One region of the Nonomuraea sp. NPDC050394 genome, then DNA from elsewhere that is predicted to be linked to it. Evidence: riboswitches for the same ligand, from Rfam matches in the RefSeq annotation. Region 1 holds a riboswitch; each other region holds the start of a gene.
The links. A riboswitch is a leader RNA that binds a small molecule or an ion and turns the genes downstream of it on or off. The one in region 1 is predicted to bind cyclic di-AMP.

Region 1 (3,434 bases):
CCCAGACGGGTGACGTCATCAAGGTCGTCAAGTTCTCCTCGTACGGCAGGCGCGTCGTGGGCGCGATCCGGCCCTGAAGCCCCCGGGCCGCCGTCACGGCCCGTCGTCACGACCCGCCGTCACCGCCCGCTGTTCCGGCCCGCTGTTACGGCCTGCCGTACCCGAGCATGGTCCGCAGCAGTTCCTCCACGGCCGGTGAGCGGCCGGGCGCGGGCAGGACGGCGGCGAAGACGCGGCGCGCGGGCAGGGCGGGTTCAGGCCGCAGGAGCCGGATGTCGGGGCGCAGGGCCGCGCCGCCCGCGATCGACGGGAACACCATCACCCCGACGCCCGCCGCCACGAGCCCCTGGCGACCGTTCCAGTCGTCGCACAGGTGGCTGACGCGCGGCGGCGCCCCCAGCGCGGCGGCGAGCTCCGACAGCGGGCCGAGGCAGTCGGGGTGGCTGCCGTCGATCCACGCCTGCCCGGCCAGCGCACGCAGCCGCACGCTCTCCCCGGCCGCCAGCGGGTGACCTTCCGGCAGTGCGACGAGCAGTTCGTCGTCGAGCAGCGGCACCAGGTCCAGGCCGGCCGGCGCGGGGTCCCACGAGGTGACCAGCGCGAGGTCGGCCTCTCCCGCGAGGACGGCGGACGCGCCGCCGCCGACGGTCAGGGACAGCTCGACCGCCGGGTGGCGGGCGGCGAAGAGGCGGAAGCACTCGGGCACGAACGCGGTGGCGGCGCTCGGGAACGCCTGGACGCGCACCCGGCCCTGCTCGCCCGACGCGTGCGCGGCCAGCCGGGTCTCCAGCAGCGCGATCCCGTCGAGCACGTGCGCGGCCTGCTCCAGCGCCGCCTGCCCGGCGCCGGTGGGCCGTACGCCGCGTGGCAGGCGATGGAACAGCGACACCCCCGCCCGGCGCTCCAGCGCGGCGATCTGCCGGGACACGGCCGGTTGGGTCATGGACAGCGCCTCGGCCGCCGCCGAGAACGACCCGAGCCGCCCCACCTCTGACAGCACCTTCAGCGACCAGACGTCAAGCATGCATGGAGCTTATGTCTTTCATGCAGAACCCGCAGTGGTGTGCATGGCTCGGCCGCTGCACGATCGGGGCATGGACACCTGGATTCTCTCCGAACTGCCCGAGGCCCCCGCCCGCGTCCTCGACGCCGGTTGCGGCGACGGCGCGCTGGCCGGCGCCCTGATCGCGCGCGGCCACGACGTCACCGCCATCGACCTCGACCCGTCCGCGGCGCTCGCGGCGGGAGTGCCCGCCAAGCGCGCCGACCTGACGCTCTACGAGGACGACCCGTTCGACGTCATCGTGCTGTCACTGTCGCTGCACCACATGCACCCGCTGGAGGCCGCGCTCGACCGGGTGGCCGCGCTGCTGAGGCCGGACGGGCTGCTCGTCGTGGATGAGTTCGCCTGGGACTGGGCCGACGAGGCCGCCGCCACCTGGTTCTACGACGCCGGAACCCTGCTCGGCCGCTTCGACGAGCCCGAGCGCGACCCGGTGACCCGCTGGCGCGAGGCGCACGTCGATCATTCGCCCGCCGGGGACATGCTCGACGCCATCGCCGCCCGCTTCGAGATCCGGCTGACGCGGCGCGTGCCGTACCTCTTCCGCTATCTCGGCGGCGAGCACGCCGCGCGGCTGAAGGAGATCGAAGAGGTACGGCACACGCCGACCGGCTTCCGGCTGACCGCTGTGACGCGTGTGACAGGAGGGGCGGATGGGACCTGACTCACCCCTGGAGCTCCAAGTGTGAGGAGGGTCACATTTGCGTAACGGGACCCCGTTGCCCAGCAGGAGTTCCCGTCCTGACAGGGTCCTTTATCTGATCTTTACAGCTTTGCCAGGACTTTGCCGGGTCGTGAACCCGGGAGTACGTTCTGGCGTCGCGGCGAACAAGCCATGGCGCCGCGAACCGGCATCGGCCCCGTCCGGGCTCGATGAGGACCCATAGAGATCCGCCGGTCGCCCCCGTACGACCAGGGGCCGCGACCTGCCGAGTCCGTGCAGCCAGGAGGCACGGAGCCGGGGAACCACCGATCCCATTCCCCCGGGATCAAGGGGTGAATCGGCACGTTCAGCGTGCCGTAGGGCGACTTCCAGGCCCGAATCCGTCAGCTAACCCGGTAGGCGTTCGTGGAAGAACCAAGGAGAAATCCTGTCTACCTCCCTGCACAACCCCCGTCTTGTCCTGGGTGGCGCGGCACTCGCCATGACCGTGACGGCCGGAGGGTTCGCCCTCCATGCCCCGGCGGCCCAGGCGCGTACCACGGCCAAGACCACCACCTCGGCCAAGACGGCGACGCAGTCGACGACTGCGCGGCAGAAGAGCAAGGCCCGCAAGGCCGTCTCCGCGGCAAGGGCGCAGATCGGCGACCCGTACCGCTACGGCGGAACGGGACCCGGCGCCTTCGACTGCTCCGGTCTCGTCCAGTACGCCTGGAAGAAGGCCGGAGTCAAGATCCCCCGCGTGACGCACAGCCAGTACGCGCGCATCAAGAAGAAGATCTCGTGGAAGTCTCTGCAGCCGGGTGACCTGCTGTTCTTCCGCGGTCGAGGCCACGTCGGCATGTACGTCGGCAACGGCAAGATGGTCCACTCGCCGAGTTCCGGCAAGCGGGTGCGCATCGAGCGGCTCGGCGGATGGCGCAAGTCGTCCTTCGCGGGAGCCGTCCGGCCCGGTCTGTAGTCGCCCGGTCCGAAAGGCCCCGTCCCCTCCCGGGACGGGGCCTTCGCGCGTCCGGCTACCATCGGGGCCGTGGTCGTGAGCCGTCGCGCCGCGCTGGCGGCCCTCCTCGTCTTCGCGCTGGGCTGCGCCCCCGAGCGGGCTCCCGAGGCAGGAGACCTTCAGCGGCGCGCGGAGCGGGCGGCGGTGCGCGTCGCGGCGATCCTCGGCCAGCCCGTACGGCCCAGCGTCGAACTGGCCGAGAACGCGGCACACGCGGCCCGGACGGCCGGCGTGGACTCGGTCGAGGGCCTGGCCGCGATCGCCCACGACGGCCGGGTCATCGTGATCCCGGAGAACTACGCCAAACTCACCCCCACCGGACGCGACGTCGTCCTCGCCCACGAGCTCACCCACGTCGCCGCGGGCACCGGCGGGCTGCCCGCCTGGCTGTACGAGGGCTTCGCCGACTACGTGGCCTACAAGGACGCCGGCCTGGCCGTACCGGTGGCGGCCGCCGAACTGGCCACCGAGATACGAGCGGGCCAGGTGCCCAGGGATCTACCGGATGCGGACGCGTTCGCGCCCGGGGCCGCGCGGCTGGCACAGTCCTACCAGGAGGCCTGGCTGGCGTGTCGCTTCCTGGCCGCGCGCTTCGGCGAGGACAGGCTGGTGAGGCTCTACCGCGACGCGCGGCGGCTGGGCGTGGAACGGGCTCTGCCCCTGCCGTCCGGCGAGCTCGTCGCCGGGTGGCGCGCCTATCTACGGGAGGA
Region 2 (3,434 bases), on a different contig from region 1:
GCGTCGCCAAGGGCCTGCGGCACGAGGACGAGGCGATCGTGGCGCACCGGTGGCTGGCCGAGGCCTTCCAGCCGACGATAGAGGCGATCCCGGCCGACCTGCGCCGCAAGCTCGACACGGCACAGGTGTTCCACGAGGTGCTCGACCACCGGTGGTACCTGTCGGAGGCGGCCGGCAGCGACGTGGGGCTGAGCGCGGCGGTGAAGTCGTACATCGACGAGGTGCTGATCCACAAGCCGGACGAGAAGGCACTGTTGCCGGACGAACCCACGATCTGAGGACGTCGCGCGGCCGCCGTGGGGGAACGGCCGCGCGACGCGGGTCACCCGGCCGTGTGTTTCGTGATCTCTTCCACGATCCGCGACCAGAGTGGCTTGGGCAGATCGTGCCCCATTCCGGGGAACGTGACCAGTCTTGCGCGCGGAATTGCCGCAGCGGTTGCGTGGCCGCCGGCGACCGGAATGAGCACGTCGTCCTCTCCGTGCAGGACAAGCGTGGGTACGGCCAGCCGAGCCAGCCTTTCGGTCCGGTCACCGGAGGCCAGAATGGCGGCCAATTGCCGGGCCGTTCCCGCCGGGTCGTGCGCCCGGTCATAGGCGAGCCCGGCCAGCCGGGCGATCCGCTCGGTGTCCAGGTCGTACCCGGGCGAGCCGATCACCCCCCAGGTCCGCTGGGCCAGCGCGATCGCGGCCGCGCGGTCGGGCGGCGGAGCCGACATCAGGGTCACGCTCGCCTCCGGCGTGGGCGGCGCGACCTGCGGTCCGGGCGTGGACATGATCGAGGTCAGCGTGCGCACCCGTCCGGGATGGTCGAGCGCGAGCTGCTGGGCGACCATGCCGCCCATCGACGCGCCGACGACGTGCGCGGCGGGCCAGCCGAGCGCGTCGATCAGCCCGGCCGCGTCCCGCGCCATGTCCGCCAGCAGGTACGGCGAAGCGGGCGATCCGAATTCCGGAACGCCCGCCTCGTGAAGATGCGTGGATTCACCGGCGTCGCGGTTGTCGAACCTGACGACGTGGTGGCCCTGCTCGGCGAGGAGCTCGCAGAACTCCTCGTCCCAGTGGATGAGCTGGGCGCCGAGGCCCATGATGAGCAGCAGCGGCCGTGCTTGTGGCGAGCCGAAGCTGTCGTAGACGATCTCGATGCCGTTGACGGCGGCGCGCTGACCCATGAGGAACAGAATCACATTCTGTTCCTCATGAGTAAAGAGGTCAGCGGTCGAACGCCTTGCGGATGCGGCCGCGGGCCAGGAACATGCCGCCACTCAGGAGGGCCAGGGCGCTGATGAGGGCGAGTCCGCCCACACCGTTCGACTCGGTCTCGCGGGTGGTGACCGCCGCGGCCAGCTCGGCCTTCGGCGCCTTGTCCCGCTCGGAGGCCTGTGCGGAAGTCTGCGCGGGGGCCTTCCCGGGCGCCTTCTCGGCGACCTGCGCGGGAGCGGCCGGGGTCTCGGGCCTCTCGTCCTTCTTCTCGGTCTTCTCCTCCGCGGTCACGACCGGGGGCGTGGCGGGCCTGGCGTCCTTGCGGGACCAGGCGCCGGTGGAGAAGGCGACGGGGTGGTTCTTCTTGCCCACGCCGGGGCCCCACTTGGTGATGACGTAGTCGATCTTGATGTGCCCCTGGCCGCCGACGCCGTCGACGGTCAGCGAGCTGGAGTTGAACTTGCCGCCGGTCAGCGAGGCGAAGGTCTTGGCGTCGAGGTCGAGCATGATGCCCCTGTTCGAGGGGACCCCGGGGCCGCGGTCGCCGACGAAGAACGGCTCCTTCTTGCCCTTGTAGATGACGTAGCCCTCGGTCAGGAGGGGCCAGCTCGGGCTGGCGGCCAGGCCCTTCTGCATGGGCTTGCCGGAGGCGGGAAGACCGGTGTCGCCGTTGCGGCCGGAGGCGTCGTCCCAGTAGTAGGAGGCGGTGGTGGAGCCCTTGAGAAGGGGCTTCTTCTCGGAGAAGTCATCCGCGTGTGCGGTTGCGCCGGTGCTGAGGGTGACCGCGCCGATGACGGCAACGGAGGCGAGCATGGTGAAAGAACGCATGCCAAAGCGGGAAGACATGAAGAAGAGAAGTCCTTTGTGCGGGGACGGGGAAATGCGCTCGTCAAAGCGGCGTAGCCGGGCACAAAGCCGAACGGACGCTACGCGGAAGCGCGGGGGGTAAGCCTGGGGAAGGGGCCGCTCAGTAGGCGGCGGGTGAAACTACGCGGAATGGGGGCTCATCGCGGTGGTGCATGAAAAGATCAGTCCTCTCCATCGCGCCTACCGGGTTAGCTGACGGGTTCGGGCGTGGAGATGCCCTACCGACGCGTACGTCGGATTCACCCCAAGGAACATTGGTTCCCCGGTTCCCGCGGGTACGGGATTCGGCGCCAGCCGGCCGCCTCTTCCTGATGAAGGGCCAGGTCGCCAGCTGGTAACGCTTAGGACTGTAAGTGCCAAAGAGAGCAAAAGCAAAACAATCGCCATGAAACGGGCGAAGATCTACCTAAGAAGGTCAAGAAAAAGGGGGGTACGGCCAAGCCGTACCCCCTCAGAACGCCGACTCAGCCGCCGCTCTTGCGCCGGAACGAACGCTTGCTGGCAGCAGGGCCGTGTGCGCCGTGGATCTTTGACTGATCCGTGCCCCTGCCACCCGCACCCGAGTCGGAGTGCTGATTGCGCTTACGCTCCAGGGCCTCCCGGAACTTGCGCTTCATCTCGTCCTCGGGAGTTTCGCTGACTTCCGGCTCCGGTGTTTCCGCCATGAGGACCTCCTGGTGTTGGGGACCACAACAGCTTCGCACGACGGCCGACCTGACGCGAAACCGGGCACCGCGTCAGCCCAGCCTGGCCAGTTCCTCCTCGGTGAGCTCCAGGTCGGCGGCGGCCAGCGAGTCGAGGATCGTCGCCGGGCGGCTGGAGCCGGGGATCGGGATCATCACCGGGCTCCTGGCCAGCTCCCATGCCAGGCAGACCCGCTGCGGGGAGACCCCGCGCTCGGCCGCGACCTCTCCGAAGGCGGCGTGTCGGCGGCCGAGCCGGCCGACGTGGTTCATGCCGCCCAGCGGCTCCCAGGGCAGGAACGCCACGCCGATCTCCTCGCAGACGTCCACCTCCGGCTCACTGCCGCGAAAGCTCGGCGAGTACTGGTTCTGCACGCTCACCAGCCGCCCGCCGAGGATCTCGTTGGCCTGCCTGATCTGGGCCGGGTTCGCGTTGGAGATCCCGGCCATCCGGATCTTCCCGGCGTCGAGCAGGTCCACGAGCGTGCCGATCGACTCCTCGTACGGCACCGCCGGGTCGGGCCGGTGATGCTGGTAAAGCCCGATCGACTCGACGCCCAGCGCCTTGAGCGAGCGGTCGCAGGCCCGCTTGAGGTACTCGGGCCGGCCGTCCACGTCCCAGCGCCCGCGTGGCCTGGTGTGCCCGCCCTTGGTGGCCACCAGCACCGCGTCCTTGTCGCCG
Region 3 (3,434 bases), on a different contig from region 1:
CGGTAGGAGCGTTCGCCCTGGAGGTCGTCGAAGTCGATGCGGCCCGTCTTGTGCATGCTGCTGCTGACAGTCACTACGCGGGGATCGGGACGCTCCAGCAGCCGGGGCAGCAGCAGGCCGGTGAGCGCGAAGTGCCCGAGGTGGTTGGTCCCGAACTGCATCTCGAACCCGTCCACGGTCTGCCGGTACGGCAGCGCCATCACACCCGCGTTGTTGACCAGCACGTCGAGCCCGCCGGTGTACGCGGCGGCGAACGCGCGGACCGAGGCCAGATCGGCCAGGTCAAGTTGCCTGACCTCCACCGAGGCGTGAGGAGCCGCCTTCTTCACCAGCTGGGCGGCGGCCTCGCCCTTGGCGACGTCCCGGCAGGCCAGCACGGTGGCGGCGCCGCGCCTGGCCAGCTCACCCGCGGCGATCATCCCGATGCCGCTGTTGGCTCCCGTCACCACGGCGGCCAGGCCTGACAGGTCGCCGATGTCCGCTGCGGTCCATCCCATGACGCCTCCACATGTGATCACCGTCACCCTAACCCGCCCACTCCCTCCCCGGTCATCAGACTCCGCGGGGACGGGACTTGAGGGTCCCGGGGAGCGCGACCCGCGGGCCGGGGCCGGGGCACGGGCGGGTTGCGGGCCAAGGTGTGGGGCGCGGGTGGGCCGGGGTGTGGGGCGCGGGCGGGGTTGCGGGCCAGGGCCGGGGCACGGGCGGGTTGCGGGCCAAGGTGTGGGGCGCGGGTGGGCCGGGGTGTGGGGCGCGGGCGGGTTGCGGCCAGGGCCTGGGGCACGGGCGGGTTGCGGGGGTTGCGCGTGCGGGGCCGTGGGAGGGGGCCGGCGGGGCGTCGTGGCGGTGGGGACCCCGTCCGACGTGCGCGGCGCCCGGCGATCGGCGCCCACCCACTGCGGCGGGAGGCGGGGGCGGGGGCTTGCCGTAACGGAGAGGCGCGGGGAAGGCGGGAGAGGGGCGTGCAGAGACGGGGCGGCGCGGGCGAGGGGGCGCGGGAGTGGTACGAACGCGAGGGGCGCGCCAGGGGGCCGCAGGGGCGGGGGCGCGGAGGAGAAGGGGAGAAGGGGAACGGCGCGCCCGGGGGGAGGGGGCGCGCCGTTCCTGGGGAGGGAGAGTGGGGGGAAGGAGGGGAAGGTCAGGCGGAGTAGTCGGGGTAGCCGTAGCCGACGACCTGGGAGGTGGGGCGGACGCGCTCCTCGACCTTGCCGTTGCCGGTGTTGCCCTCGACGGTGGTGATGGTGCCGTTGCCGTTGTCCTTGATGACGAACCCGACGTGGTTGATGGAGTCGAGGCTCTTGCTGCCGCTCCACGAGAAGAAGACGACGGCTCCGGGCTTCGCGCCGACGCCCCAGCGGTTGTTGTTCTTGAACCACTTGGCGTGGGTGACGGTGTAGGCGTCCCAGCCGACGGTGGTGCGGGCGCCGGTCTCCTCGCCGACCCAGCTGACGAACATGGCGCACCATGCGGCGTTCAGGTAGGCCTGGCGGTTGCCGCCGTCGCGCTTGATGGTCTCGGCGGCGCGGGGGGAGGACATGTACCACTTCTGGAACTTGGTGCCGCCGCCCCTGGAGTCCTCGCGGGTGCCGATCTGCTTCTTGGCCAGCGAGAGGACCTGGGCCGCGGTGGGCTTCGGCCTGTCGCTGCCGGCCTTCTTGCCGGGCTCGGCCTGGACGACGGTTTCCGGGACGCCCTTCGCGGCGGCGGCGGACGCGGCGTGCGTCTCGGCCTGGGCGGGGTGTGTCGCGAACGCCGCGGTGGCGGCGATGGTCACGCCGAGAGCGGCGCGGGTGAGGTCGATCTTGGGGGCACGGGTAAGACGATGCTTCGCCATCGGGTGGGGTGACTCCTTGCTTCCATGCCGCTTACCGGGTTAGCTGACGGGTTCGGGCATGGAAGCTGCCCTACGGCGCGAGGCGCCGATTCACCCCAAAGGACCTGGGTCCCCGGTTCCGCGAGGGTGCGGATTCAGCGGTCACAGGCAAAGCCTGTGATGTGTGTGCGATGGTCTGGCAACGAACGGGTAGCCCGGACGTATGCCTTGGATGACCTGAAGGTAATACATGGGGCAAGGGGATTACAAACTCATAAATGACGATCTAAGGCTTGGTGCGGCCAAAAGGCCGCACCAGCCGGTCATCCCATCCAGTTAAAATTTGCCGGATCAGGTCCCAGACGGGTGCCGTTGTTGAGGGCTCCCATGGCAGCCATGTCCTCCGGGTCGAGCGTGAAGCCGAAGACCTGGATGTTCTCCTTGATCCGCGCCGGCGTGACCGATTTGGGGATCACCACGTTGCCGAGCTGGATGTGCCAGCGGAGCACGATCTGGGCGGGCGATTTGCCGTGTTTTCCGGCCAATGTGGCGAGCGCGGGGTCGTTCAGCAGGCCCTTGCCCTGGCCCAGCGGGCTCCACGCCTCGGTGAGGATTCCGTTGGCCTCGTGGAAGGCGCGCAGCTCGATCTGGGGGAAGTTCGGGTGCAGTTCGATCTGGTTGATCGAGGGGGTGATCTCGGCCTCGTCGATGAGCCTGGTGAGGTGCTCCACGCCGAAGTTCGATACGCCGATCGCGCGCGCCCGGCCGTTTCGGTAGATCTTTTCCAGGGACTTCCATGCCTGGAGGTATTTGTCCTGATCCGGAACCGGCCAGTGGATGAGGTAGAGGTCGACGTAGTCGAGGCCCAGGCGGGCCAGGCTCTCCTCGAACGCCTCTTCGGCGCGGCTGTGGTCGGCGTTCCAGAGCTTGGTCGTGATGAACACCTTCTCCCGTGGCAGCCCCGACTCCCGGAAGGCGCGGCCGACCCCGTCCTCGTTGTAGTAGAGCCTGGCGGTGTCGATATGGCGGTACCCCGCCTGAAACGCGGTGGCGACCGCGCGTTCGGCCTCGTCGTCGGGCACCTGCCAGACTCCGAAGCCGAGCTGCGGGATCTGCACACCGTCGGTGTTGAGCAGCAGCGAGTTCATGCGACCCATTGTTCACATGGCGTTCCCTGCGGCTTAAGGCGACCGGGCTAGCTTGAACCCGTCGTGAAGAAGCAATGGGCTTGGGTGGAATCGCCGCTCCAGATGCTCTGCGCCGTCGAGGCCCACCACGCCGGGCTGCTCGGTGAGCGCACGGTCATCGTGCCGAGGGCGCGTCAGCGCGCACTCGTGGCCACCCGTCGCGAGCTGGCCGGGCTCGACCTGCCCGACGGGCTTGAGCTGGCCAGGCCGAGCGAGGAGATGCCGCGGCCGGTCCAGGTGGTCGGTGACGCCTTCTCCGGGCGGGTGCAGCTGCGCTGGCTGACCTCGCGGCCCGGCCGCATCGTCATCGTGGACGACGGGCTGGCCACGCTCCGGCTGCTTGAACTGCTGGCCGCGGGGCCGTATCGGGCGCTGCTGAGGGCCAGGCACAAGGCGGGACTGCCGCGCAGGGTCCTCGGGACGGCGGCGGCGCT
Region 4 (3,434 bases), on a different contig from region 1:
GCTGGCCGCGAGGCCGATGCCGCCGGCCACCGCGGCGCCCAGGTCGGTGATGATGTCGCCGAACAGGTTGTCGGTGACGATCACGTCGAAGCGCTCGGGCTGGTTGACGAAGAACATCGTGGCCGCGTCGATGTGCACGTAGTCGGTGGTGACCTCGGGGTACTCCTCGGCCACGCGGTCGAAGGTGCGCTGCCACAGGTCACCGGCGAAGGTGAGCACGTTGGTCTTGTGGACCAGCGTGAGCTTCTTGCGCGGGCGGCTCTGCGCCTTGGCGAAGGCGTAGCGGACGACGCGTTCGACACCGTAGGCGGTGTTGATGGACTCCTGCGTCGCCACCTCGTACGGCGTGCCCTTGCGCATGGCCCCGCCGGTGCCGGCGTAGAGCGATTCGGTGCCTTCGCGCACGACGACGATGTCGATGTTCTCGGCCGGTGTGTCGGCCAGCGGCGTCGCGACGCCGGGCAGCAGCTTGACCGGGCGCAGGTTGACGTAGTGGTCGAAGTCGAAGCGGATGCGCAGGAGCAGGTCGCGCTCCAGCAGGCCGGGCGGCACCTTGCGGGGGTCGCCGACGGCGCCGAGCAGGATCGCGTCGTAGCCGCGCAGCTCCCGCAGCACGGAGTCGGGTAGGACCTCGCCGGTCCTGGCGTAGCGGTCCGCGCCGAGGTCGTACTCGGTGATGTCGAACTTGGGACCGACCGCCTCGAGAACCTTGAGGCCCTCGGTCACGACCTCGGTACCGATGCCGTCTCCGGGGATGACGGCCAGGCGAATGCTACGCGACTCCATGGGCGGTACCTTACCGGTTCGTCTCGCCTGCCGAGCAACCCATCTCATTTTCCGGACACTCCATTTTGCCCGATTTGCACGCTTTTGACTGTTTCGTTAGAGTCCCACCAGCCTAATCCGCGCACCGTAGCGCGGAGCCGGGGACCCACCTCCCCCATTGGGGCGAATCGGCGCTTACCACGCCGTAGGGCTACTTCCAGGCCCGAGCCCGACAGCTAACCCGGTAGGCCGTGTGGAAGGACATTCCCCTGTCTCGCATCATCGCGACCGCTGCGCTCATCACTGTCACCGGTGTCACCGCGGCCACCCTCGCATCCCCCGCCACCGCATCCCCCACATCCCCCACATCCCCCGTATCCCCCGCATCCCCGGTCTCTCCCGCTGCCCCCGTGAGCACCGTCGACCCCTACGACGTCACGCTGACCAGCCAGGACCTCAAGGAGATCCAGGAGCGGCGAACCCCCAAGCCCAGCTGGCAGAAAGCCCTGGCCTACGCCATGGACAAGCGCGGCACCCCGTACGTCTGGGGCGGCACCACCAAACGCGGCTACGACTGCTCCGGCCTCATGCTCCGCGCCTACGAAAGCGCGGGGATCGAACTGCCCCGCACCGCCGCCCAGCAGTACTCGGCGTTCTCCCGGAAGATCAGCTGGAAGAACCTGAAGCCCGGCGACCTGGTCTTCTTCTCAGGACTGGGGCACGTGGGCATGATCTCCCGGCCTGGTCACATGGTGCATTCGCCGCGTACCGGTGACGTGGTCAAGGAGGAAAAGCTGAGCGCCTGGCGCCGCCGCGCCTTCGTCGGCGCCGTGCGCCCGGATCCGGCGGGCGTCAAACTCACCACCCAGCTCGAAAAACTCCGCCAAGCACCCGCACCCGTCATGCCCACCGCCACGCTGTGACGCGCGTGCTCCTCCCAACCATCTTCTGACCCTCAGATTCCACCGATTCCGCCGACCCGCCGACCCGTCGGCCGTCGGCTCGTCGCGGCGTGCTCTGTCGCGGTTTCTCCCGTGCGTGGTATCTCTCACGCACGGGAGAAACCACGATCTCCCGCGTGCAGGCCCCTATCGTGGCTTCCCCGGCCCACAGATCTTTCGGCGCGGGCCTTGTCACGGCTTCCCCGGCCCGCAGATCCTTCGCGCGGGCCTTTGTCACGGCTTCCCCGCCCACAGATCCTTCGCGCGCGGGCCCTGTCGCGGCCACCCCGCCCACAGATCCTTCGCGCGGGCTCTCGCGCGGCTTCTCCTGCGTGCGGTTCTGTCGCGCGTGGGGTCTGTCACCGCAATGGTCTTCTCCTACGGCAAGCCGCCCACCCCCACCCGCCGCACGTGGACCTGTCTGTCCAGGGAGACGGTCGTCCAGCGGGGATGGCCGGCCGCCGTAACAAGCGCACGTACAAGGCGGTGCCCGGCGTGCCCCCGCTGATCTCAGCCCATACGGGTGGAGAAGATCAGGTCCCAGGCGCGGCTTCTCGCATGGGCGACCGCGCCCAGCAACACCCCGCTGTCACCCAGAGCGCTGGCCACGATCGTGGGCCGGAGGGGGCCCAGTTCGCCGATTCGGCGCTGGATGGCGTCGCCCAGCAGGTCGAGGTTGTGTCCTACGCCGCCGGACAGGACGATCACCTCCGGGTCCAGGACGGCGGCCACCGCCACGAGCAGCCCGCCGATCCGCCGGCCCTCCGCTGCCACGACCGACAGCGCTGCCGGATCACCCCGTTCCGCGGCGGCGAAGATCTCCTTGGCCGTTCCCAGGGACAGCCCTGCGGCCCGTGCCGCCCGCACCACTCCCGGCGCCGCGGCCACGGTCTCGGTTGCCCCGTGCTCCCGCACACTCGCATCCCCATGGTCCACGCCGACCGCCTGCACCACACCGGGGAACGCCTCTCGCGCGGCCCGAACCGATGCCCCGGCAGATCCGGCACCCGGAGCCTCGGACGGCAGATCCGGCGCGGGCCGTGTATCGGGCGTGTGCCGCGTGTCGGGGAAGCTCGCTTCGGAAGCACGCCGGACATCGGGCGCGGACCGCATTTCACCCGCGGGCCCCGTGCCGGGAACGCCGGGAGGGAGCGGGCTGCCGGGCGCAGACCCTGCGGCAGGTGTGGCTCGGGTGCCGGAGTTGGTGCCGGAGTTGGTGCCGGAGTTGGTGCCGGAGTTGGTGCCGGAGTTGGGGCCGGAGTTGGTGCCGGAGTTGGTGCCGGGGTTGGGGCCGGAGTTGGTGCCGGGGTTGGGGTTGGTTGCTGGCGGGTTGGGGCCGGGGTTGGTTGCTGGGGGGTTGGGGGTTGGGGGATTGGGGTTGGGGGTTGGGGGTTCTGGGGTGGGTGGAGGGAGGTCGTCGGTGGCGGGGAGGTAGGAGACCTCGCCGGCGGCGCCCCTGGCGCCCACGTACAGTTCGCCGTTGACGACTATGCCCATGCCCACGCCCGTGCCGATGGAGACCAGGGCGAAGTTGGACTTGCCCTTGCCCTCGCCGTACGCGTGTTCGCCGACGGCGGCGAGGTTGATGTCGTTCTCGATGACCAGGTCGACGTTGAGGGCGGCGCGCAGGCGGTCGGCCAGGTCGGGGCCCGGGAGGTTGGGGGCGAAGTCCAGGCGGCCGGCGTTCGGGTCGTAGACGCCCGGGGAGCCCACGACGGCGCAGACGAT

Region 2: linked by a shared signal. The riboswitch ahead of ACIBKY_RS31355 (hypothetical protein) and the one ahead of ACIBKY_RS39800 (C40 family peptidase) in region 1 are both predicted to bind cyclic di-AMP.
Region 3: linked by a shared signal. The riboswitch ahead of ACIBKY_RS11810 (CHAP domain-containing protein) and the one ahead of ACIBKY_RS39800 (C40 family peptidase) in region 1 are both predicted to bind cyclic di-AMP.
Region 4: linked by a shared signal. The riboswitch ahead of ACIBKY_RS33945 (C40 family peptidase) and the one ahead of ACIBKY_RS39800 (C40 family peptidase) in region 1 are both predicted to bind cyclic di-AMP.

What each region holds. Positions count from the first base shown of each region.
Region 1 is NZ_JBITIO010000013.1:182,376-185,809, forward strand. Features, by position in the region: gene ACIBKY_RS39785 (NlpC/P60 family protein) at 1-77, shown strand, start outside; gene ACIBKY_RS39790 (LysR family transcriptional regulator) at 146-1,024, opposite strand; gene ACIBKY_RS39795 (class I SAM-dependent methyltransferase) at 1,095-1,727, shown strand; cyclic di-AMP (ydaO/yuaA leader) riboswitch at 1,981-2,144, shown strand; gene ACIBKY_RS39800 (C40 family peptidase) at 2,209-2,685, shown strand; gene ACIBKY_RS39805 (hypothetical protein) at 2,755-3,434, shown strand, end outside.
Region 2 is NZ_JBITIO010000009.1:9,989-13,422, reverse strand. Features, by position in the region: gene ACIBKY_RS31365 (DUF4032 domain-containing protein) at 1-278, shown strand, start outside; gene ACIBKY_RS31360 (alpha/beta fold hydrolase) at 323-1,186, opposite strand; gene ACIBKY_RS31355 (hypothetical protein) at 1,212-2,015, opposite strand; cyclic di-AMP (ydaO/yuaA leader) riboswitch at 2,232-2,369, opposite strand; gene ACIBKY_RS31350 (DUF5302 domain-containing protein) at 2,534-2,734, opposite strand; gene ACIBKY_RS31345 (aldo/keto reductase) at 2,807-3,434, opposite strand, start outside.
Region 3 is NZ_JBITIO010000002.1:815,854-819,287, reverse strand. Features, by position in the region: gene ACIBKY_RS11815 (oxidoreductase) at 1-497, opposite strand, end outside; gene ACIBKY_RS11810 (CHAP domain-containing protein) at 1,139-1,834, opposite strand; cyclic di-AMP (ydaO/yuaA leader) riboswitch at 1,848-1,984, opposite strand; gene ACIBKY_RS11805 (aldo/keto reductase) at 2,137-2,961, opposite strand; gene ACIBKY_RS11800 (hypothetical protein) at 3,046-3,434, shown strand, end outside.
Region 4 is NZ_JBITIO010000010.1:134,019-137,452, reverse strand. Features, by position in the region: gene ACIBKY_RS33950 (3-isopropylmalate dehydrogenase) at 1-786, opposite strand, end outside; cyclic di-AMP (ydaO/yuaA leader) riboswitch at 886-1,031, shown strand; gene ACIBKY_RS33945 (C40 family peptidase) at 1,176-1,688, shown strand; gene ACIBKY_RS33940 (ROK family protein) at 2,217-3,434, opposite strand, start outside.